2 regions of the Paenibacillus sp. FSL R5-0749 genome follow, and region 2 is predicted to be linked to the other one. Evidence: riboswitches for the same ligand, from Rfam matches in the RefSeq annotation. Region 2 holds a riboswitch; the other holds the start of a gene.
What was found. Region 2 has a riboswitch for ZMP and ZTP ahead of MKY85_RS27195 (TIGR01440 family protein). Riboswitches for the same ligand answer to the same signal wherever they lie in the genome.

Region 1 (11,082 bases), 2.5 Mb from region 2:
TTGAATTGGGAATAGGGGGCGAAATGACAAACATGAACAAAAGATTAGCAACGGAATCCGTTCTGGTTACCCTGTTATTCATCATCGGTTTTGCAGCTTGGAATGTTGTGCAAGGCATGATCATGACCATGAATTACGCACCTGATCTGACAAGCACCGCTTCTTCCGTTACCCCATTGCAATCCAAGGTTGCCTTTGGAACTATGGTTCGATGGGATACAACATCCATGATTATGGCTGTTGCCGGGTTCATTTTGCTCGCCGCTGCATATTACGGTCTTCGATCAGGAATGCAACGCTGGACACAGCGTTCCTGAAGGTGTGTCCTCGTAAGCTACATGTCTGTCCCATGTTCCTTACGCTGTCTTTGCACGGGGAGAACTTCGAAGTCTTATTACCCGGAAAACCAAAAACCGTCCTTCATCAGATTTATCTGATAGAGGACGGTTTTATTTTTTCACAGACTACAGACTAGATATGTTTGGAAATAACCTCTTCCAGTCCTTGAGCGACAGAATGTGCACCCCGTGCCAGATGCCTTTCATACAGATGCAAGCGGACAAAACTTTCATCCGTCCCCATGGCTTCGGAGAATATTCCACTGAGCCCACGAGCACGGCGGTCGATCTGTAATAACAGTTCGAGCGAATCGCCCATTGGATAGAACAGGACTTCCAACTCATCCAGATGTCCACGGAACTTGTTTGTTGGTACATATTCGAATTCCTGCACAAATGGCAGATTTCCGCCAAGCTTCGGCGCATAGTCGTTGGTGACTTCACGCAGCTTGAAGCCAAGAATATCGATCGCATCGAGCACAGTATTCATGTCTTTGCTAGGAACAACATGCAGTCTGTCACGGTCTGATGGGTCCACCGCGCTTGAGATATCGAGCCCCGTTTCTACCCAAACTTCTGCACGATGCAGTGTAATTGGCAGATTTTCTGGCAGGTCAAATGAAAATTCTTTCTCCAATTTGGCTCCAGGCTGTAAAGTAAAACCTTCGGTGAGCAGGTATTTGGCGATAATGGCTGTTTCTTTTACTTTGCGATCATCGTGCTCCCGTATGTAATGGGTTTTGATTGAAAGATAGATTCGATCTACGTTCTGTTCCACATCTCCACCTTCAATGTACACAACCCCCGAGATGATTCCTCCAGGTGTGACCTCTGGTGTATGCAATTCCGTATTTACTTTGGCTGCTCCAACACCTACACTGGCTAACATTTTCTTGAAAAATGACATGCGCTCAACCTCCAGATCAGATGGTTTTATTATAGGGCATACATACGACTTCGACCTTAATACGGAAGCTGGGAGAGAAGCGTTTCAAATTTTGGCAAAGATATTCGCATATTCAAACAGGAGATTCGCTTAGTCGATGTCGAATGTTAGATTAAAGGGATTTTTTGTCAGGAGATGAAGACAATTGAACACAGAATTTTCAGAACAGAAATATGGTGAGACCGGTGTCAAAACCAGCTTTGAGCAGATGGCAAATGGGGAACAGAAATATAAAATGATATCCGAAGATGGCAGTTATTATTGCAGAACCGTTGCTTCTTCCCAGGGAGCATGGCAAAACAGTCATGTACATATCAGTCTAACGGAGTTTTATGTGGTGCAATCCGGATGGATTGCTTATGCCAGTTATGGAGACGATCAGGTGTTTTCCATTCGAGTGATGCGTGAAGGAGAGCATATTATTGTCCAACCTGGAGTCCACCACAATATATACATGTCTGCACATAGCGCGATCCATACAATCAAACATGGATTGAATACATCCAGTGATTGGATGGCATCACCTGAGTTGGATAGGTTAACTCAATCTGTAACAGAGAAGGAGCTGCTCCAGAAGTATGATTAACCAGACGGGAGGCAGACAGATGCGTAAAAGAACAATATTGTGGATTACGGGAATAACGATCATATTCTTGGTGACTCTGCTCATCTATAGCTATGTTATTCCAAGTGTGAATGCCAAAGATGTTGTGATGGCAGGTACCATCAGGCAGATTGATACGGATGCAGTTGAGGTAGAGTTAGAGATAACGCGAAAAAGAGAAGACAAAGATCAACATATGGTGTATCCCGTTGTCCCGGGGTGGGGAGGAGCCACATTCACTGAAGAACAAGATAATGCGTGGTACGTGCCTTCGTCTGTTGGCAGCTCCTATCTTGATCAAGTCATTCTGGAAGAGTATCTGAAGGTGCAGGGGAAAACGAGGAAATCAGCTGAGAATCTGATAGGGTTTGCAATCCCTGATGAGATGGGGAGTTACAAGTTGAGGTTTACGCTCAGATCCTTGGATGGAACGACTCAACCGCTTGAAAATCCCATTGTGTATTATGTTCACAACGAGCAGTTGTTGGGGAAGGATCTAAGTTGGGTTACGGGTGAAAATCTGGAGATCATTAAGGAGTATGCAGAGTGATGAGCGTATATGAATCAAACGGAATCACCGTACGTTTCTTGGAAACAGAAGATGAACACCAGCTGGTGAAGTGGCTGACTGACCCGGAAGTCCTTCAATACTATGAAGGCCGTGATCGGCCGCATGATCTGGAGCAGGTAAGAGAGCATTTCTACAATCAGGATGATGATGCTACCCGTTGTATCGTTGAGTATGCAGGAAGTCCCATAGGATACATTCAGTTCTATAAGCTTGAGGAAGAAGAACGAACGGAGTATGGTTATGGAGACACGGATGAGATCATCTATGGAACGGATCAGTTCATTGGTGAGATAGATTATTGGAACAAAGGTATCGGAACATTGCTGGTGCAATCCATGCTGGCCTATCTCATTCATGAAAAACAAGCCCGTAAAGTGGTTATGGACCCTCAATCCTGGAACTTGCGAGCGATATCCTGTTATGAGAAATGTGGTTTTCAAAGGATTAAGCTGTTGGAGAAACATGAGCTGCATGAAGGGCAGATGAGAGACTGCTGGCTCATGGAATATGCACGTTAGAATATTAAGAGCTATTTTCATCATACAAACAAGGAGGAATAATGGATGGACGAACGATTTCCGATAGGCCCATTTGTACACACGGGTGAAGTTACTTTGGCGCAGCGGGAGAAGTGGATTCAGGACATTGCTGAGCTACCTGAACGCGCGCGAGAAGCGGTAAAGGGGCTGAGTGAAGAGCAATTAAGTCTGCCGTATCGAGAAGGTGGATGGATGCTCAAACAGGTCATTCACCACATGGCAGACAGCCATATGAACAGTATGATTCGTTTCAAGTTGGCACTGACCGAGGATACACCTACAATTCGACCGTATTATGAAGAGCGTTGGGCTGAACTGAGTGATTCAAGGGACCTGGATGTTGAGTTCTCACTTCAAATTCTGGATGCGCTCCATCGTCGGTGGGTGGTTCTGTTAAATGCACTGACAGATGCGGATTATGCCAAACAATTCTATCATCCCTCATCGCAAGAAACGACGAGACTGGATTATAATCTGGGCATGTACGCTTGGCATGGCAAACACCATGTTGCTCATATTACATCGCTTCGAGATCGACTGGAAATTTAGTTAGGATAAATATCTTATTAAGGAGAATTTATTAATGACTGTACATATCAGATTATTAAATGAGAGTGATCCTGTAATCATATCCAAGGCGTTTCAGGAGCAGGGATGGGGGAGATACGCTGAGCAGTATCTTCATTACTTGGCTGAACAACAGAATGGGGACCGTGTAACCTTGGTAGCGGAGTTGAATGGAGAATTTGCCGGATACGTGAATGTATTGTGGCATTCCAAATACCCTTCTTTCAGGGAACAAGGCATTCCCGAAATTAACGATTTCAATGTGCTGATCAAGTTCCAGCGCCAAGGTATTGGTTCACGGTTGATGGACCGCGCAGAGGAAGTTATTTCGGAACGAACGGATGTAGCAGGTATTGGTGTAGGTGTATTTTCCGATTATGGCAAAGCGCAAGTTTTATATGCCCATCGCGGATACATACCGGACGGTCATGGTGTTCACAGACACGATCATTACATTCAGCCAGGTGAAGAAACGATTATGGACGACGATGTTGTACTTTATCTTACGAAGAAATTAAGAGGCATACAATAGTGTGAGTGATGGATACTGGTTGTTAAATATCGATTGTGTGTGACTGGCGTAAACGTGGAGTGAACCACGAGGAAGCACATATATTATATGCCGTACGCCTGGGCAAAGTGTTTGATCTTTTGATCAAACACTTTATTTATTATTCGGGTACGAGAGGACGGGTGGCGGCAATGAAAATGGCGTTTGTTTTACTTGATGGAATGACAAGCATGGATTTGGCTGGATTCTGTGAAGCTGTGATCTTTAAGGGGAGGGGGTGGCAAGATGACTATTCGTCTTTTTCAAACGATTGATCAGCCAGCAGTGCTGAAAATGATGACGGATCATAATTTTCAATTCCCTTCGTTTATACGCGAACAGTATCCTGCGCGCTGGAATTTATTTTTAAATATGATGGATGAACGGATCAGTGCTTATTATGTCATGGTTGACGAAGCAGATGTTGTCATAGGTCATGCTGGTTATATCTTTCAGCCTACGGTTAACCGATATGAAATCGTTGGCGTTGTTACGTGTAAATCACACCTTCGACAAGGTGTAGCACGTACACTAATTACTGAAATATGCATGAAAATAGCTGGATTTGGATGTAGTGATATCATGCTTTACACACTTGATCATGCAGAAAATGAAGCAGCGCTCGTTTTTTATGAACGAATGAATTTTCAAAAGGAAGGTATTGATATGAATTATTATACCTCGGGGTTCCATAGGCTGGCTCTTGTCAAAACATTATAAGTAACTTCAAGAAATCCACTTCACTCCAAAGAAAGATAATGAAAAAGCTGTCCTGCATGTTATACTCTATTGGAAGTTGAGGAATGATAAGCAGGATGTTGAGAGATTAGATGATCAGAGGAGTGAATGATGCATGTTTAGCAAAGTCGGCCAAATTATGTTGTATGTCAACAATCAAGATGAATCACTGGCATTTTGGACGGAAGTTGCAGGATTCCACATTGTGGATGAAGTAAACCTTGATGAAGGCATGAGATGGATTGAGATTGCGCCTACCCCAGATTCGCAGACGAGCATTATTCTCCATGACAAAGAGTTTGTCGAGCGGATGTCGGCGGGTGTAAATCTGGGCACACCATCATTAATGTTCTTTACCGAAAATCTGGATCAACTATATACTGACTTGTCTGGAAAACATGTAACGGTCGGAGAGATTGTCGAGATGCCAACGGGGCGTGTCTTCAACTTTGCTGATAACGAAAAAAATTACTTTGCAGTCATGGAACGGGCGAAGTAAACTGTAACTCATAACTGCTACAATTGTTAGCGATCGACATCCAAGTCGGTCGTTTTTTTGTTGGAAAAATCTTATATTTCAAAGTAGAAAAATACAAGAAAAATAGAGGATTAATGGTTAAAAATGTTATAATAAAGTGTAGCTGATTTAATGAAAATGACGAGGAATGAATGGTCTGAACTGAAGGTTCGGATGGAGGATTTAAGGAGGAATGTGGTAGTGGAAAAAACGATTAAAAGTGTACAGGATCTATATGATATGCTCGATGCAGACTTCAGATCTGCCAAGCAATTTTGGGAGCCTTTCTATGAGGATCGGAACAGACCCATACCCTTTTTCCCAAACAAACCGGATGAGAATCTGGTAGCGCATGTGAACGCAGGTTTGCTGGCAGGTGGCAAGGCACTGGCACTGGGTTGTGGTCCAGGCAGAAATGCATTGTATTTGACCCGCCAAGGATATCAGGTAGATGCTTATGATCTTTCCAAGACAGCTATTGCCTGGGCTAAGGAGAGGGCGGCAGAAGAGCAACTGGACGTACATTTTGAATGTCGCTCCGTGTTCGAACTGGCCCCGCAGCAAGAATATGATCTTGTCTACGACTCGGGTTGTCTGCATCATCTGCTACCTCATCAGCGGATTCCTTACATAGAGATGATTCACCAAGCGCTCAAGCCCGGAGGATACTTTGGGATGAGCTGTTTTGCTCCTGGTTTTGGCGGTCAAGGTGGGCCGGAGAGCGTCATGGATGATTGGCAGGTATATCAAGAGAAGTCGATGAAAGGCGGACTGGCCTTTACGGAGGAAAAGCTCCGTTATTTACTACAAGATCCATTTGAATGTGTGGAATTACGTCCGATGAAGGCGATGGGCCAGGATGAGAATTGTTTTGGATTACCCATTTTGTGGGTGACCATGTGGAGAAAACCGGGCGTGTAGTTATAGAGTTATAAAGTCATAGGGTGGAGTCTAACTAATACTGCATTGAGCGAGAGAAGGCGGGGGAATATGAGACAGAGGTATTTTATCATTACAGGTACATCCAAAGGAATTGGGAAACAGCTCGCGGAGTTGTTGCTAGCCAGGGGAGACTGGGTCTATGGCATTTCACGCGGGCATTCGCACGAGTTGGAATCAAGCGAGGAGTGGAGCGGGCGTTACCATCATGTTCAGTACGATCTAGCCGACCTGACGGGGATTGATGATATGGTTACACGTGTATTGGACAAAATCCCTTCTCAGGAAGCTGATTGCATTGGACTCATTAATAATGCAGCGATGCTGGAGCCTCTAGGACCCATAGAACAATGCAGTGCCGCAGAGATAAGTCAGAGTCTTAACATCAGTCTTGCAGCGCCAATGATACTGAGCTCATCTTTTATTCAACAAACCAATCACCTGTCCGCCAGACGTAAAATTGTTAATCTCTCATCGGGTTCGGGAAGTTATCCCGCGCCTTCAATGGCAGTGTACTGTACATCCAAAGCAGGATTGAACATGTTCACCCAATGCGTATCTTTGGAGCAAACGGGTCAACAGAATCCTGTTGAGATCATTGCTTTTGATCCGGGGATGGTCGATACGGAGTTACAGGCTGCTGCACGAGGCAAAAGTACAGAGGAGTTTGCGCTTGCAGGCATGTTCAATCAAGTGTATGAAGCAGGCCAATTAAGATCGCCACGAGACGTCGCGATACAGTTGATCGAGCGGATGGATGGACACAATCAACCTTAGAAGAACAGAAACGTGGTGAACTCTCTTGTTTAAAATTATGCTCATTGAAGACGACGAATCGTTATTTAATGAAATCAAGGAACGGTTATCCCAATGGTCGTATGACGTGTATGGTGTGCAGGACTTTGGCAAGGTATTGCAGGAGTACAGCGTAATTCAGCCGCAATTGGTCATTATTGATATTCAGTTGCCCCAATATGACGGGTTCCATTGGTGTCGAATCATTCGTTCGCATTCCAATGTGCCGATTATCTTTTTGTCCTCACGGGATCATCCTGCGGATATGGTCATGTCCATGCATTTGGGTGCAGACGATTTTATCCAGAAGCCGTTTCACTTCGATGTATTGATTGCCAAGATTCAGGCAACTCTGCGGAGGGTGTACAACTACAATACAGAGCATATTGAACTCCGGACTTGGCGCGGTGCTGCAATTGAATATGTGAAAAATACACTCACTTGCAGGGATGAATCTGTTCTGTTAACCAAAAATGAGATGTTCATCCTTAAAGTGCTGGTGGAGCACAAAAATCAGATCGTTACCCGTGAGGATCTCATCCGGAGCTTGTGGGATCATGAGCATTTCGTGAGTGATAATACGCTGACGGTTAACGTTAATCGGTTACGAAAGAAGCTTGAACCCATCGGCTTGGAGCGATACATTGAAACCAAGGTAGGTCAGGGTTACATGGCAACGGAAGAGGCAGAAGCATGATCGGAAAGTACATACGAGAAAGGGCTAGTTGGTTATGTCTACTGGTAAGCATACAACTTATTATTTTATTGGTAGCTTACATGGACTCGTCTATTCCATTCCAATCTGTGATGTATATCGTAGTGCTGAATGTGGTGGTATGTCTTGTTTTTATCTGGGCGAGATATCTGAAAGAGACTCGTTTCTATAAAAAGTTGAGCACCTGGGATCAAACTTATAATCTGGGAGAACTCGATATCGCCGATAGTCCGTATGAGCACATCGTACATGAGGCCCTCAGTTCCCAGACACAGCGATATCGTAAGGAGTCGTCACATCATTTTATCGCTCTGGAACAGGAGAAGGACGAGATGTTGTCCTGGATTCATGAGGTGAAGACCCCACTGACTGCGTTGCAACTGATGATCGAGCGCTTGCCAGATGATAAGCTACAGAGCCAAATGACATATGAATGGTTACGAATCCATCAGTTGCTGGATCAGCAGCTTCATCAGAAGCGGATTCCGTTCATGCATAATGATCTGTTCATCGAAGAGACGGAATTTGAACCGATATTGAATAGTGAGATTCGAGCACTGAGATCGTGGTGCATATCCAAGGGGATTGGCTTTGATGTGTCGTTGATGGTATCGCGTGTGCTCACAGACAGCAAATGGTTAGGCTTCATCCTCCGGCAGTTGTTGAGCAATGCGGTGAAATATAGCGATTCATCGGACATCCTCATTGAAAGTCGGGAACAGGATGGACATGTCATACTGAGGATTAAGGATCACGGGCGAGGGATTGAGGCTCAGGATCTGCCGCGTATATTTGATAAAGGATTTACGTCTACCCGAGGCAGAATGGATGGAGCGGCGACTGGGATGGGGCTGTATCTGGTTCGTCAGGTGGTCCAAACCCTTCATATGCGCATTCATGTAGAGTCTTCTCCTGGCGAGGGCACTACCGTCACACTTACTTTTCCGCGAAAGAACGACATGGTGCATCTTGCAGGCGTGTGACAATAATGTCACATGCTTTTTGGTTTTGTTCGGTGAATCACACGATAACACTGCACATCCCGCCTATGATATAGACATGGGCATTTTGCAGAAGTTCAAAGAGGAGTGAGTGGGATATGTGGATACTGGAAGCCAAAAAAATTCATAAAGTCTATGGTAATAAACTGAATAAACAGGAAGTGCTGAAGGGGATTGATCTCGGGGTAAGCAAGGGAGAGTTTGTCGTTATTATGGGGCCATCGGGTTCGGGTAAAACGACACTGCTTAATGTACTTTCCTCCATCGATCGGGTGAGCCAGGGCACGATTGATATTGAGGGCAAGGAATTCACCGGAATGAAGGAGAAACAGCTGGCTGAGTTCCGCAAACATCATCTGGGCTTTATTTTTCAGGAATATAATCTGCTGGATACCCTTACGGTGAAGGAAAATGTATTATTGCCGCTCTCGATCACGAGTATTCCAAAACAGGAGGCACACCGGAAGTTTGAACAGATTGCCAATGAACTGGGCATCTACGAATTGAAGGACAAGTATCCATCCGAGATTTCAGGTGGGCAGAAGCAGCGGACTTCAGCAGCACGAGCATTTGTCCATGAGCCAAGTATCATCTTTGCGGATGAGCCAACCGGAGCGCTCGATTCCAAGTCTGCCTCCGATCTGCTCGGCAAGTTAAGTGAGATGAACAGTACCCGAAAGGCAACCATTATTATGGTTACCCATGATCCGGTTGCTGCAAGTTATTGCAGCAGAGTGATCTTCATTCGAGACGGTCAGATCTACACCCAGCTGAATAAAGGAGACGAGTCCCGGCAATCGTTCTTTAATGACATTATCAAAACCCAGGGCGTATTGGGTGGTGTGCAGCAATGAGCTTGAATTATATTATCTTCCGTAATTTAAGGAAAAACTTGAAGAATTATTATCTCTATGTATTTGCGCTTGTGTTCAGTGTGGCTTTGTATTTTTCCTTTGTGACGTTACAGTATGATCCTTCCATGGATGAGGTAGCTGCTTCAACAAAAGGTGCGGCAGCCATAGGCGCATCTTCGGTATTATTAATCGGTATTGTCGGTATTTTTCTGTTATATGCCAATACCATTTTTATTAAGCGACGCAGCAAAGAAATTGGATTATTTCAGTTGATTGGACTGACGAAGGGCAGAATTTTTGGTATTTTGAGCGCCGAGAACAGTATCCTTTATTTTGGCTCCATGGCCATTGGTGTGTTGATTGGTTTTCTTGCGTCCAAGCTTGTATTGATGATATTGTTCAAAATTCTCGGTGTGGATGCGATTACCAAACTGTACTTTTCTCCGATGGCACTGCTGCAAACGGTGATCGTCTTTACGATGATGTATCTGCTCATCATGCTGATGAATTACATCTTTATCAAGCGCCAGAGTATTCTCTCGCTCTTTCGGGTGTCGGCCACTTCGGAGCAGCAGGTGCAGAAGATGTCGTTTGGACAGATGTTTGTTGGCGTCTTGGGCATTGCCCTGATGGTGTATGGATACTTCGTGTCTGCTCGGCTGTTCAGTGGTGAGGCAATGGATATGCAGCAGTTGATGTATACGATGATCCTGATTCTGTTCTCGGTCATACTGGGGACATACCTGTTCTATAAGGGGTCGGTAAGTTTTATCTTTAATCTGGTTCGCAAAAGCAAAAACGGCTACCTATCTATTCATGAGGTGTTATCGTTATCTTCAATCATGTTCCGCATGAAGTCTAATGCCCTGCTGCTCACGATTATTACAACCGTATCTGCGCTTGCGATTGGCATGTTGTCACTCAGTTACATTTCATATTATTCGGCAGAGGCTCAGGCCAAGGAAAGTTTGCCGGAGGATTTCTCTTTTGCTCAGGAGGATGTGAAAAGTCGTTTTGTAGCGGAGTTGGAACACAAACAGATTGCTTATGAAGAGAAGCATAGAGAGCCTATCTATATTGAAATCGATGCACAGGAAGTGATGGATGACTCCGCAATGGGGGAGCTGTTGTTCAGCAGTGTGCTGAGTGACAACATGGTAGATAACATTGATGTGCAAGCAGGTGAAGTGGTCTTCATGGGATATGGAAATGCCATTCAGCAGTTAATTTCCATTCAGGAGAAAGGTCCAATCGTCTTGCACGGGTTGAAACATAGGCTGGCACAACAACTGATCGGAACAACTAAACAAGGCGTCCTTCCCACGTACTATACTAGGGGCACGCCTGTAGCGGTCGTGGATGAGACGGTATATCAGCAACTGAAGCAGGATATCGATCCCGAGCTGCA
Region 2 (11,082 bases):
CTGACCATGCACAAGCTGGATCAGGTGATGAACGGAGAGATTGAAGATATTCTGTCTGCACTGACCATTGCTCAGCAGACTGAAATGATGGATAGAGGAGAATAATCTGTGACCCGAGCGCAGTTTGTCATGACGCCGGAACAGAGCTGTCGGGAAGCCTTCGTGGAGGCTTCCTCTTTTTTGGAGAAGTGCGGCGTGTACGAGCCGCAAAACAATGCCCTGCTGCTGCTGGAACATGTACTCGGCGTCTATGGCGCCGCGTACTACATGATGCAGCCGGAGCCTTTTCCCAGCGAGCATCGCAGCCGCTGGGAGGACGCCGTCACGCGCAAGGCTGCGGGTGAGCCGGCGCAATACATTATCGGCAGCCAGGAATTCTATGGGCTGCCGTTCGAGGTCACGCCAGCCGTGCTGATTCCGCGGCCGGAGACCGAGCTGTTGGTCGAGGCTGTGCTGCGCGAAGCCGACCGCGTGTTTCCTGACGGCGCTCCGCTCGCCGTCGATATTGGCACGGGCAGTGGTGCCATCGCGGTGACGATGGCTTCACTGCGCCCGCGCTGGCAGGTCGGCGCCGGGGATCTCTCGGCGGCTGCCCTGCAAGTGGCCGCGCGGAACGCGGCCGCGAACGGGGTACAGATCGACTTCCGTGAAGGCGATCTGCTGGCCCCGTTCGCCGGGGCACAGGTGGACATCCTGGTGTCCAACCCGCCATACATCCCGGCGGCAGATATCGCCGGGTTACAGCAAGAGGTGCGCGATCATGAGCCGCGCATGGCACTGGACGGCGGTCCGGACGGGCTTGCACCGTACCGGATCATGCTGGAGCAGCTGGCGCTGCTGCCTGCACCGCCGCAGATCATTGGTTTTGAGCTGGGCCAGGGGCAGGCTCGCGACATCGCGGCTCTACTTGAAACGGCGGGACATTGGCCGGAAATTATCATTGTACCGGACCTTGCCGGAATCGAGCGGCATGTCCTGGGTGTTCGTACTTCGGAACAGGTGACGAAAATGTAAGGTTCCGCGGGTTTTCTTTTTGCCGTGAAATCCTCTACAATGAGATATACCGAAGATTTCTGAATGCTTGGGGGAACATAATTACATGCTGCACAAATTTAAAAAGATAGATTATTCTATCGTGTTTATACTGGTTATTCTGATGGTTATCAGTATTTTGTCGATTTACAGTACAACGTTTGGTCGTCCGAAGCTGGAGGGACTCCCGAAAAGTGCAGTGATTTTTTATATTTTTGGATTCATCGTCTTTTTTGGAATGTCGATGATCAATTATAAATTTATAATCAAAAATTATTTATATATCTATGGCGTGGGTATGCTGCTGCTCATTTTCGTAATGTTTTTTGGTAAAGAGTATTACGGTGCAAAAGGTTGGCTGTCCATCTTCGGGGTCAGTTTGCAACCTGCTGAGTTGTTCAAGTTATGTCTAATTGTGTTTTTATCAGCCTTTTTGGCCCGAAAGAAGAATCGTCCGCTCTATTTCGGACGTGATGTTATTCCGATCTCACTCTGTGTTCTGCCGCCGTTACTACTGGTATTGCTTCAAAATGACTTGGGAAATGCGTTAAGTTATGTTGTCATTCTTGTGGGCCTATTGTGGATCGGCAACATTAAATTTACGCATGCCCTCATTGGTTTTATTATTGCTGTGGCGACTTTTATCGGCGGTACACAAGCATATATTCATTATCATGATGAGATCGTTAAATTTCTGAATGACATTGGACGTTCGCACTGGGCGGATCGTTTTGACCCCTGGCTTGTACCAGAACTGACCTCAAGGGATGTACTCTGGCAGACGTATAATGCGAAGCTTGCGATTGGTTCTGGCGGTATTACGGGCAAAGGATATCTGGAGGGCACAACGATTCAGTCGAATCGGGTGCCGCTGGCCTATGCAGACTCGATCTTTGTACAGATCGGGGAGGAGTTTGGCTTCATCGGTGCCTCGGTATTGCTTCTCCTATACTTTATCCTGATTCACAGGCTGGTGCTGATTGCACTGGAGTGTAAGGATCGCGCCGGACCTTATCTTATTGTAGGTATTATAGCGATGCTGCTCTACCAGATCTTTGTTAATATTGGTCCATTCATTGGTCTGATGCCACTGACAGGGATTACGCTGCCATTTATCAGTTCGGGCGGTACCTCCATTATGCTCAACATGATCAGTATGGGGATTGTGATGAGTATCAAGGTTCACACGGAAGAAAACGAGGATATTCTCGGCTCGGCGGAACAACCGAGTATTACCGATCTGGTGATGAAATTGCTGAGACGCAAGCCATCCCAGCAGGAACAATAACGTTCTCGGAATTGAAAAATCTGGGATAACAGCGATTGGAAGTTTATTCTGTTATCGTAGTGTCAGTGGAAATAATCCTTAGTTTAACTTATATAACTACAGAACCCTGGAACAGATCAGCCCTATTCACTTAGGGATGAATGTTTCCGGGTTTTTATTTTTTACAGTGGGGGACAGGCGACTGAGTTGTTTGATATTCATCCTGAAGCAATCTGATTTCCATTTTATCATCCAATTATATACAATGGAAATATTGAGTTTAATTGGAAATCATAGAATGCTAGATTCAGGGGGATGGACGGAGTCATGTTGAGAATGTTGAAAAAGATGGATGGTGTGATTCTCTTCATCATGCTGTTGCTCATGATTATTAGTGTATTTGCAATTTACAGCGGAACGCAAACAGATGCTCACCTGGCGAGTCACCATGTCAAAACGATTTATTTCTATGTGGCTGGATTCATTGCGGTGCTTGTCATCGGGCTTGTGAATTACAAGATATACGTGAAATATGCGTTTTATTTGTATGGGTTTGGAATTATACTGCTGATCCTCGCTAATGTCCTGGGCAGTTCGATCAATAATGCCAACGGTTGGCTGAAGCTTGGGGAATTTTCTTTTCAACCGGCAGAGCTGTTCAAGATGATTCTGATTCTGTTCCTTGCTCATTTAATTGTGAAGAGACAACGAGGCACGCTGCAATTTTGGAGAGATATTGTGCCGATTGGCTGCTGGGCGTTTATTCCATTTGCTCTGGTTATGGCTCAGAATGATCTAGGCAATGCATTGGGGTATGTGGTGATTCTGGCTGCGGTATTCTGGATCGGAAATATGAGACTGAAGCACGTATTAATTGTACTGACGATTGTGGGAGTGACCTTCTTTGGTTTTGTTAAAGCCTATACGTTCTACCATGATGAAGTATTCACCTTTCTTGAAAAGATAAAAAGGGAGCATTGGGCGGAGCGAATTGATCCCTGGCTTGTGCCGGAAAAGGCTACCTCCAAAGCGTCCTGGCATACGAAAAATGCAGGATTAGCCATTGGTTCAGGGGGCATCATCGGCAAAGGTTATTTGCAAGGAACATCCGTTCAGAGCGGTCGAGTCCCTTACACGTATTCGGATTCCATTTTTGTCGTGATCGCAGAGGAGTTTGGCTTTGTCGGTGCATCCGTACTGATTCTGTTGTACTTTATTCTGATTCAACGTATGGTGTGGATTGCTCTGAGTTGCAGAGATCGCGCGGGACCCGTCATCATTGTAGGTATTATCGGAATGTTGTTGTATCAGGTGTTTGAGAATGTGGGGGCGTTCCTCGGCCTGATGCCGCTCACAGGGATTACGTTGCCATTCATCAGTTACGGGGGCACCTCCCTGCTCATTAACATGGCTTGTATTGGGGTGGTCATGAGCATTAAGTTATATGGACAGGAAGAGGAGGATGAACTTCTCATGGGGGAGCAGCAACCGCGGTTGTCGGAACGTTTATGGAATATGCTCAAGAAAGAGAAAAGTGCTGTGTAACTGCTGAAATAGTTTAATGAAAAGCACAGTGGTGGAGCGACTAACGTGATTGTTCATGATTCATAAGGATAACGAGGTTGATTTGTCCTGTAACCAGGTGCGGATCAGCCTTTTTAACATGACTGGTGAGCGTATGTATATCATAGAATCGATTTAGTAGATTTATTGTATATGCTAGGTTTACTTCCGTCTCTCCCGGGCATACTGATAGACATGAGAGAGTTGCAGGTCGCGTGATCAGAGAGCTGAGGGGGAGAACGGAATGAACAGACGAATTGTTAAGCAAATTGGACTTATTATTGTATGTCTTATGATGATGATCATGATGTGGGAAGGTCAGAAAACGGATGCAGCTGTGGCGGCCACAGCGATTCCTGAACAATCGATTCGCTTGCGTATTCTAGCAAACTCGGATGCACCGGGAGATCAATTGGTGAAACGCGAGATTCGGGATGCTGTCGTTGCTCAGATGGGTGAGTGGGTAGCCGAACTGGAGAATCCGCAAAGTCTGGATGAAGCACGCCATGTCATTCGTGAGCATTTGTCCGAGATTGAAAATAGAGTAGGAGAAGAGTTGGCCAGTCGCGGTTTGAAGTATGAGTATCAGGTGGAATTGGGTTCGGTTCCGTTCCCAACCAAGCTATATGGAGGCACCGTGTATCCTGCTGGAGATTATGAAGCGGTTCGGATTACATTAGGCGAAGGCAAAGGTCAGAACTGGTGGTGTGTGTTGTTCCCGCCGCTGTGTTTCATTGATGCAGGGACCGGGGATGCACTGGCGAAACCTTCAAACGTATCGGCCGCAGCGGCTGAACCTGGAGATGCAGAGGCGTCTGTGCAGGGAGAGACACCGGAGGCGAGATTCTTTCTGTGGGATATGGCTGTGAAACTATGGAGTTGGGTCACTGGGTTATTCGCATAACAACGGATTTATACTATAGATGTGGGTGGCTTCAATTCAGGGAGCTGCCCTTTTGATATGAATTGGGGTTGAAGCTACAGTGAGACTCATGCGTGGAGCGAAGTATGAAGGGCATCCGAGGCGGGACAGGTATGTTATAATTACTTATATTGAACATGGAGTATGAAGCGAAGTGAACAAGGATGTGTATGGAGTTTAAAGTGTATTTCTCACGTGCACAAGTAACCTATTATGATGTTTAGGAATGATGGATATATGAATAGAGAGAATGAGCAAGTGCAATCCACCTCTGAAATGGGAAATGACATGGAGGTTCATGACAAGGGAACTCCAGCAGAGATGGTCACAGTCAATTGGGATGTGCGCGTTTTATTAAGCAATGAGAATGATCATGGATTGGGTAATATTGAATTAGCGGATGTGAAAAAGGGGAGCGCCCATCAAAGGGCGCTCGCCGACTTGCAGGCTGCCGCAGCCTGTTTTCGTCAAGGTCAGACGGTGGCCTTTCCGACCGAAACGGTCTACGGCCTGGGTGCGGATGCGCGTAGCACGGCAGCCGTGGAGGCTGTATTTGTCGCCAAAGGCAGACCTTCCGACAATCCACTGATTGTGCATATCGCGCACCGTGACCAGTTGGACACTCTGGTCACGGAAGTGAACGAGACAGCGGAAGCGCTGATGGCGGCCTTCTGGCCGGGACCGCTGACGCTGGTGCTGCCGGTTAGGCCGGGGGCGGTGTCCCCGCGTGTCACCGCCGGTCTGGATACGGTGGCCGTGCGCATGCCGGACCACCCGGTGGCTTTGCAGTTGATCGCGGCGGCGGCATGCCCTGTGGCTGCGCCAAGCGCCAACCGCTCCGGGCGGCCAAGTCCGACACTCGCGTCTCATGTGCGCGAGGATCTGGATGGCCGCATCGGCGGCATCGTGGACGGCGGCCCCACCGGGGTGGGCGTCGAGTCCACGGTGGTGCAGGTCGGTGACGACGGTACCGTCACCATCCTGCGCCCTGGCGGCATTACGGCGGAACAGTTGTCCGCCGTTGCCGCCCGTGTCGCCACGGACCCCGCGCTACTCGCGGAGGGGGCCGTTGGCGTGGGAAGCCCGGCGCCGCGCTCGCCGGGCATGAAGTACACGCACTACGCACCCGCAGGGGCGCTGTGCGTGGTGGAGGGGCCGCCCGCAGCGGTGGCGGCCTGGACCTGCGCCGCCCTCGCAGAGGCGGCGCAGCGTGGAGAGCGCACCGCCGTGCTGGCGTTCGCCGAGCACGCGGAGCAGTATCGCGCCGATGCCGTGTTCTCGCTGGGTGACGCCAGCGAGCTGGAGGAAGCAGCGCGCAGGCTATACGCCGCGCTACGCAGCTGCGATGAGCAAGGCGCCACATATATTGTGGCTGAAGCCTGCTCACGCGAAGGGCTGGGAGCAGCCGTCATGAATCGGCTGCTCAAGGCGGCGGGTAACCAACTCATCCAAGTTGGCGACCCACAGCCCTCCTAACCTCTCCTGATCATACAGTCAGGAGAGCTACGCACTCTTTTCCAAAACAAATCAATTAAAACATCGCATCCACCTGCCTACAATCTAGCCTTATGCATCATGGAGATGGAGTAGATCCGTCGTCGTTTACCTTTCATCGGTCATGTTTAGGTCCTTGTCCGCATATCGTGTACAAGAACCTTTACGTGACTTGGGGGTATGGGGATGTGGGATGTGTCTGCCCATGTAGGGCAGTTGGTAACCATTTTGATCATGGCAGTTGCACTTGGCCTCGATGCGTTTTCACTTGGGATCGGAATTGGCATGAAGGGCATTCGGCTGAGGGATGTATTGCGAATCAGTACAGTAACGGCGCTATTTCATATCATCATGCCGCTCATCGGTATGTATATGGGCAAATACGTCAGCTCGCTGCTCGGTGACATTACGACGTATGCAGCAGGTGGATTACTTGTTCTGCTGGGTGGTCATATGATTCTGAATGCATTCCGTGAAGGCGATACCAAGCTGGTGGACCACCGTTCCCTGCTCGGCGTTATACTATTCTCCCTCAGCGTAAGTGTGGATTCATTCTCCGTTGGCGTTTCCTTAGGGATGTTTAGCAGTGATCTGATCTTAACCGTACTGGCTTTTGGCTTTTGTGGCGGGGTGATGTCGGTGATGGGTCTGCTATTAGGCCGTCGGGTGAGTCAGAATCTCGGGGATTATGGTGAGGCCATTGGTGGCGCAATCTTGCTTGCGTTTGGACTTTTGTTTATATTTTAGAATAAAACTTGAGATATCCTATCATTCGCATCATATGTAAAATGGGGAGGCTAACACAATGAAACATATTTTATTCGTATGTACTGGCAATACGTGCCGCAGCCCCATGGCAGAGGGGCTTTTGCGAAAGTTGGCATCGGAGCGCGGCATTCAGGTAGAGGTTCGTTCCGCAGGTGTGGCAGCTACGTCGGGTATGCCGATTTCCCGTCATGCGGAAGCGGTTCTGAGAGATCATAACGTTGAAGGTCCACCTCATTCCACACAACTAAGCGCCAACTTGGTAGGTTGGGCGGACCTGGTTCTTACATTAACACGGAGTCATAAGCAGCATGTTATGCAGGTATTTCCAGACTCTGTCCACAAAACCTATACATTGAAAGAGTATGTGGAGGACGACGAGCAGGTATTAAGAGATGTTCAGGAGTTGGACAGCCTGTTTGCAACGCTGGAGATGAAACGTGCCCTTGGGCAAGAGATCCTGGCATCGGAGCGTGAGCGAGCCATTGAGATCAGACAACGCATTCCTAGTTTCGACATCTCCGATCCATTTGGTGGGAGTCGTGATGATTATAATATCGCTGCGGCCGAGATTCGGACGGCATTGGACCGGCTTTTGGATAAGCTGGGATAATTCTGATCCTGCGGGGCAGGTTAGAGAAACAGGACACGTGATGTAAATTAACCGTTGATTTTAAACGCGGGTTGTTTTATGATGAAGGGGAAAACAGGGATCCGGTGTAACTGGCGACGAAGTGGGCATAACCACGATGGAGCACCGGAACAAACGGCCGGTCGCCTGGGCAAAAGAGCAATTCTGCGTTACCCGCAGACTGCTCTTTTTTTCGTCTTTCATCTGATTATTCGCTATAATAGATCCTGAGATGCCGTGCAAGAATACGAAGGACAGCCAAGAGACAGCGGGCATGATTTTATCGGGAGGCGATGATAGGATGACTATAGAGTTAGATTCAGAACAACCCGGATTGCAGGAACAGACCGCATCCATTCTGCATGAACTGGCGCTTGCCGGACAGCTTGGGCCTGGACAGATCGTTGTGATCGGTACAAGCACAAGTGAAGTTGCAGGGGCACGGATTGGTACGAGTGGTGCTATTGAAGTGGCGCAACAGCTTCTTGCGGGTATACGCGAAGTGCAGGAGGAATTCGGTTTTGATACCGTATTCCAGTGTTGTGAGCATCTGAACCGTGCGCTGGTCATGGAACGTTCTGTGCTTACTCGTCTTGGATTGACTGAGGTTGGTGCAGTACCCGTGCCCAAAGCCGGAGGTTCAATGGCATCCGCAGCATATCGTTCGCTGACCGATCCATGCCTGGCTGAACATGTGCAGGCCCATGCGGGACTGGACATTGGGGAGACGATGATTGGCATGCATCTCCGGCATGTAGCCGTACCTTTTCGTACAGCGCTCCGCTATGTTGGAGATGCGCGTGTGACCACAGCGTTGACTCGTCCGAAGTTAATTGGCGGCGAACGCGCGGTGTATCGTATGGAAGAACAACCAGATTCAACATTTTGTGACTGATATCTTCAACCAATATAAAGCTAAATTAGACTTTACACAAAAACGGAGAGTGCAACACCAATCTGAAGAAGCAAAGCGTTCGCCTTTATCACCGGATTTTCCCTTTATTATAAGGGAGTTCAGAAAAATCAGGGGATAACAGCGATCGGAAGATGGTGATGCAATCGAAGTGAGGAGTGTAACCACTGTAGTTTCGCTTTATAACTTCACTTATAACTGGGAGGAATTTAATCATGGAACAATTGCGCAAGAATGACCCGGCAGTACTGGAAGCGATGAATCTTGAACTGAAACGTCAACAGAACAACATCGAACTGATTGCATCCGAGAACATCGTGAGTGAAGCAGTAATCGAAGCATTGGGATCTGTACTGACCAACAAGTACGCTGAAGGCTATCCAGGTAAACGTTACTATGGCGGTTGTGAGCATGTGGACGTTGTTGAAGACATTGCGCGTGATCGTGCCAAAGAATTGTTCGGAGCAGAACACGTGAATGTTCAACCTCACTCCGGCGCACAAGCGAACATGGCAGTATATCTTGCAGCGTTGAAACCTGGTGATACTGTACTTGGTATGAACCTTGCCCATGGTGGACACCTCACGCACGGTAGCCCGGTTAACGCTTCCGGTTTACTGTACAACTTTGTGGCATACGGCGTGCAGGAAGATACATTCCTGATTGATTATGATGAAGTGCGCAAAGCGGCTTTCAAACACCGCCCTCGTCTGATCGTTGCAGGTGCAAGTGCATATCCGCGTACCATTGATTTTGAAAAGCTGGCTTCCATCGCCAATGATGTAGGTGCTTTGTTCATGGTGGATATGGCTCATATTGCAGGATTGGTTGCTGCTGGTTTGCATCCAAACCCGGTTCCACATGCGCATTTCGTAACAACAACAACACACAAAACGTTGCGTGGACCTCGTGGTGGTATGATTCTGTGCCGTAAAGCATGGGCAGCAGCGATTGATAAAGCGGTATTCCCGGGTTCCCAAGGTGGTCCTTTGATGCACGTAATTGCTTCCAAAGCGGTAGCATTCGGAGAAGCTTTGCAACCAGAGTTCAAAACATATGCACAGAACGTTGTGAAAAACGCACAGGTTCTGGCTGAAACACTGATCGCTGAAGGCTTGAACATCGTATCCGGTGGTACAGATAACCACTTGATGCTGATCGACACACGCAGTGTGAACATCACAGGTAAAGAAGCTGAGCATGTACTTGATTCCATCGGTATTACCGTGAACAAAAATGCAATTCCATTCGACCCTACAAGCCCGTTTGTAACGAGTGGTATTCGAATTGGTACACCTGCTGCAACTTCCCGTGGTATGAACGAAGAAGCGATGGTTGCCATTGGTAAGATCATTGCCAAAACGTTGAAAAATCCAAAAGATACGGCGAAGCTGGATGAAGCGCGTGCAGAAGTGACTGCACTGACAGATCAATTCCCGCTCTATACCGACCTTAAATACTAAAAAACTTTGCTCATGCTGCTTTCTTTTGAGTTTGTTTAAATTGGAATACAAAAGACGAAGCTGGCAGAATGCAACCGGAGAAGCGAAGCGCTCGCCTTTATCCCCTGATTTTCTCCTTTTATAGGAGATCAAAGAAATCAGGGGATAACAGCGATCGAAGGTGCAATCTGTTTGCGGAGCATCACTTGTATTCATATTTTCCCCACTCAATGACATAACAGCATGAGCAAAACAGGACCGGATGGATCATTTTCCGGTCCTGTTTTTTATAGGATTCGGTATTCTGTAATGATTGGGTGCCCTTTGATGGTGTAATTCGTTGTTGGTGATGATATAATATACAGGATTTATCGAGCCCATGAATGGTGGCTAGGTATATTTGGAAATGCTGAACATGAAGAACTTACCGGAGGGACAAATTAGATGGGAAAATTAGTAATATGTGATCACCCTTTGATTCAACACAAACTGACGTTTATACGCGACATGCGTACGAATACGAAAGATTTTCGTGAATTGGTGGATGAAGTGGCAACGTTGATGGCTTATGAGATTACAAGAGATGTTGAACTGGAAACGATTGATGTACAGACACCTGTAGCTGCAACACAAGGTAAAGTCATCTCTGGACGCATGCTCGGACTGGTGCCGATTCTGCGTGCAGGACTCGGAATGCTGGATGGCGTTGTAAAATTGTTGCCAGCCGCAAAAGTTGGACATGTTGGTCTGTTCCGTGATCCGGAAACACTGCAACCGGTAGAATACTACACCAAACTGCCTACAGACGTGACAGAGCGTCAATTGATCGTAATTGATCCGATGCTTGCAACTGGCGGTTCGGCGATTGCAGCTATTGACGTGCTCAAAAAACGTGGCTGTACCCAAATCAAGATGATGAACCTGGTAGCAGCACCGGAAGGCGTTAAAGCTGTACAGGATGCACATCCTGATGTGGATATCTATGTCGCAGCACTGGACGACCGTCTGGATGATCATGGGTATATCGTTCCAGGACTTGGCGATGCAGGAGAC

Region 1: linked by a shared signal. The riboswitch ahead of MKY85_RS08295 (GNAT family N-acetyltransferase) and the one ahead of MKY85_RS27195 (TIGR01440 family protein) in region 2 are both predicted to bind ZMP and ZTP.

Annotation. Positions count from the first base shown of each region.
Region 1 is NZ_CP152005.1:1,834,816-1,845,897, forward strand. It holds gene MKY85_RS08255 (hypothetical protein) at 1-4, shown strand, start outside; gene MKY85_RS08260 (hypothetical protein) at 33-317, shown strand; gene MKY85_RS08265 (sporulation protein) at 472-1,245, opposite strand; gene MKY85_RS08270 (cupin domain-containing protein) at 1,430-1,870, shown strand; gene MKY85_RS08275 (hypothetical protein) at 1,890-2,438, shown strand; gene MKY85_RS08280 (GNAT family N-acetyltransferase) at 2,438-2,977, shown strand; gene MKY85_RS08285 (YfiT family bacillithiol transferase) at 3,023-3,547, shown strand; gene MKY85_RS08290 (GNAT family N-acetyltransferase) at 3,582-4,097, shown strand; ZMP/ZTP riboswitch at 4,127-4,208, shown strand; gene MKY85_RS08295 (GNAT family N-acetyltransferase) at 4,362-4,835, shown strand; gene MKY85_RS08300 (VOC family protein) at 4,969-5,352, shown strand; gene MKY85_RS08305 (class I SAM-dependent methyltransferase) at 5,572-6,291, shown strand; gene MKY85_RS08310 (SDR family NAD(P)-dependent oxidoreductase) at 6,361-7,086, shown strand; gene MKY85_RS08315 (response regulator transcription factor) at 7,112-7,801, shown strand; gene MKY85_RS08320 (sensor histidine kinase) at 7,798-8,802, shown strand; gene MKY85_RS08325 (ABC transporter ATP-binding protein) at 8,919-9,674, shown strand; gene MKY85_RS08330 (ABC transporter permease) at 9,671-11,082, shown strand, end outside.
Region 2 is NZ_CP152005.1:6,068,292-6,079,373, reverse strand. It holds gene prfA (peptide chain release factor 1) at 1-105, shown strand, start outside; gene prmC (peptide chain release factor N(5)-glutamine methyltransferase) at 130-1,014, shown strand; gene MKY85_RS27225 (FtsW/RodA/SpoVE family cell cycle protein) at 1,100-2,320, shown strand; gene MKY85_RS27220 (FtsW/RodA/SpoVE family cell cycle protein) at 2,627-3,844, shown strand; gene spoIIR (stage II sporulation protein R) at 4,107-4,766, shown strand; gene MKY85_RS27210 (L-threonylcarbamoyladenylate synthase) at 5,022-6,260, shown strand; gene MKY85_RS27205 (manganese efflux pump MntP family protein) at 6,465-7,025, shown strand; gene MKY85_RS27200 (low molecular weight protein arginine phosphatase) at 7,084-7,656, shown strand; ZMP/ZTP riboswitch at 7,753-7,834, shown strand; gene MKY85_RS27195 (TIGR01440 family protein) at 7,976-8,569, shown strand; gene glyA (serine hydroxymethyltransferase) at 8,803-10,050, shown strand; gene upp (uracil phosphoribosyltransferase) at 10,474-11,082, shown strand, end outside.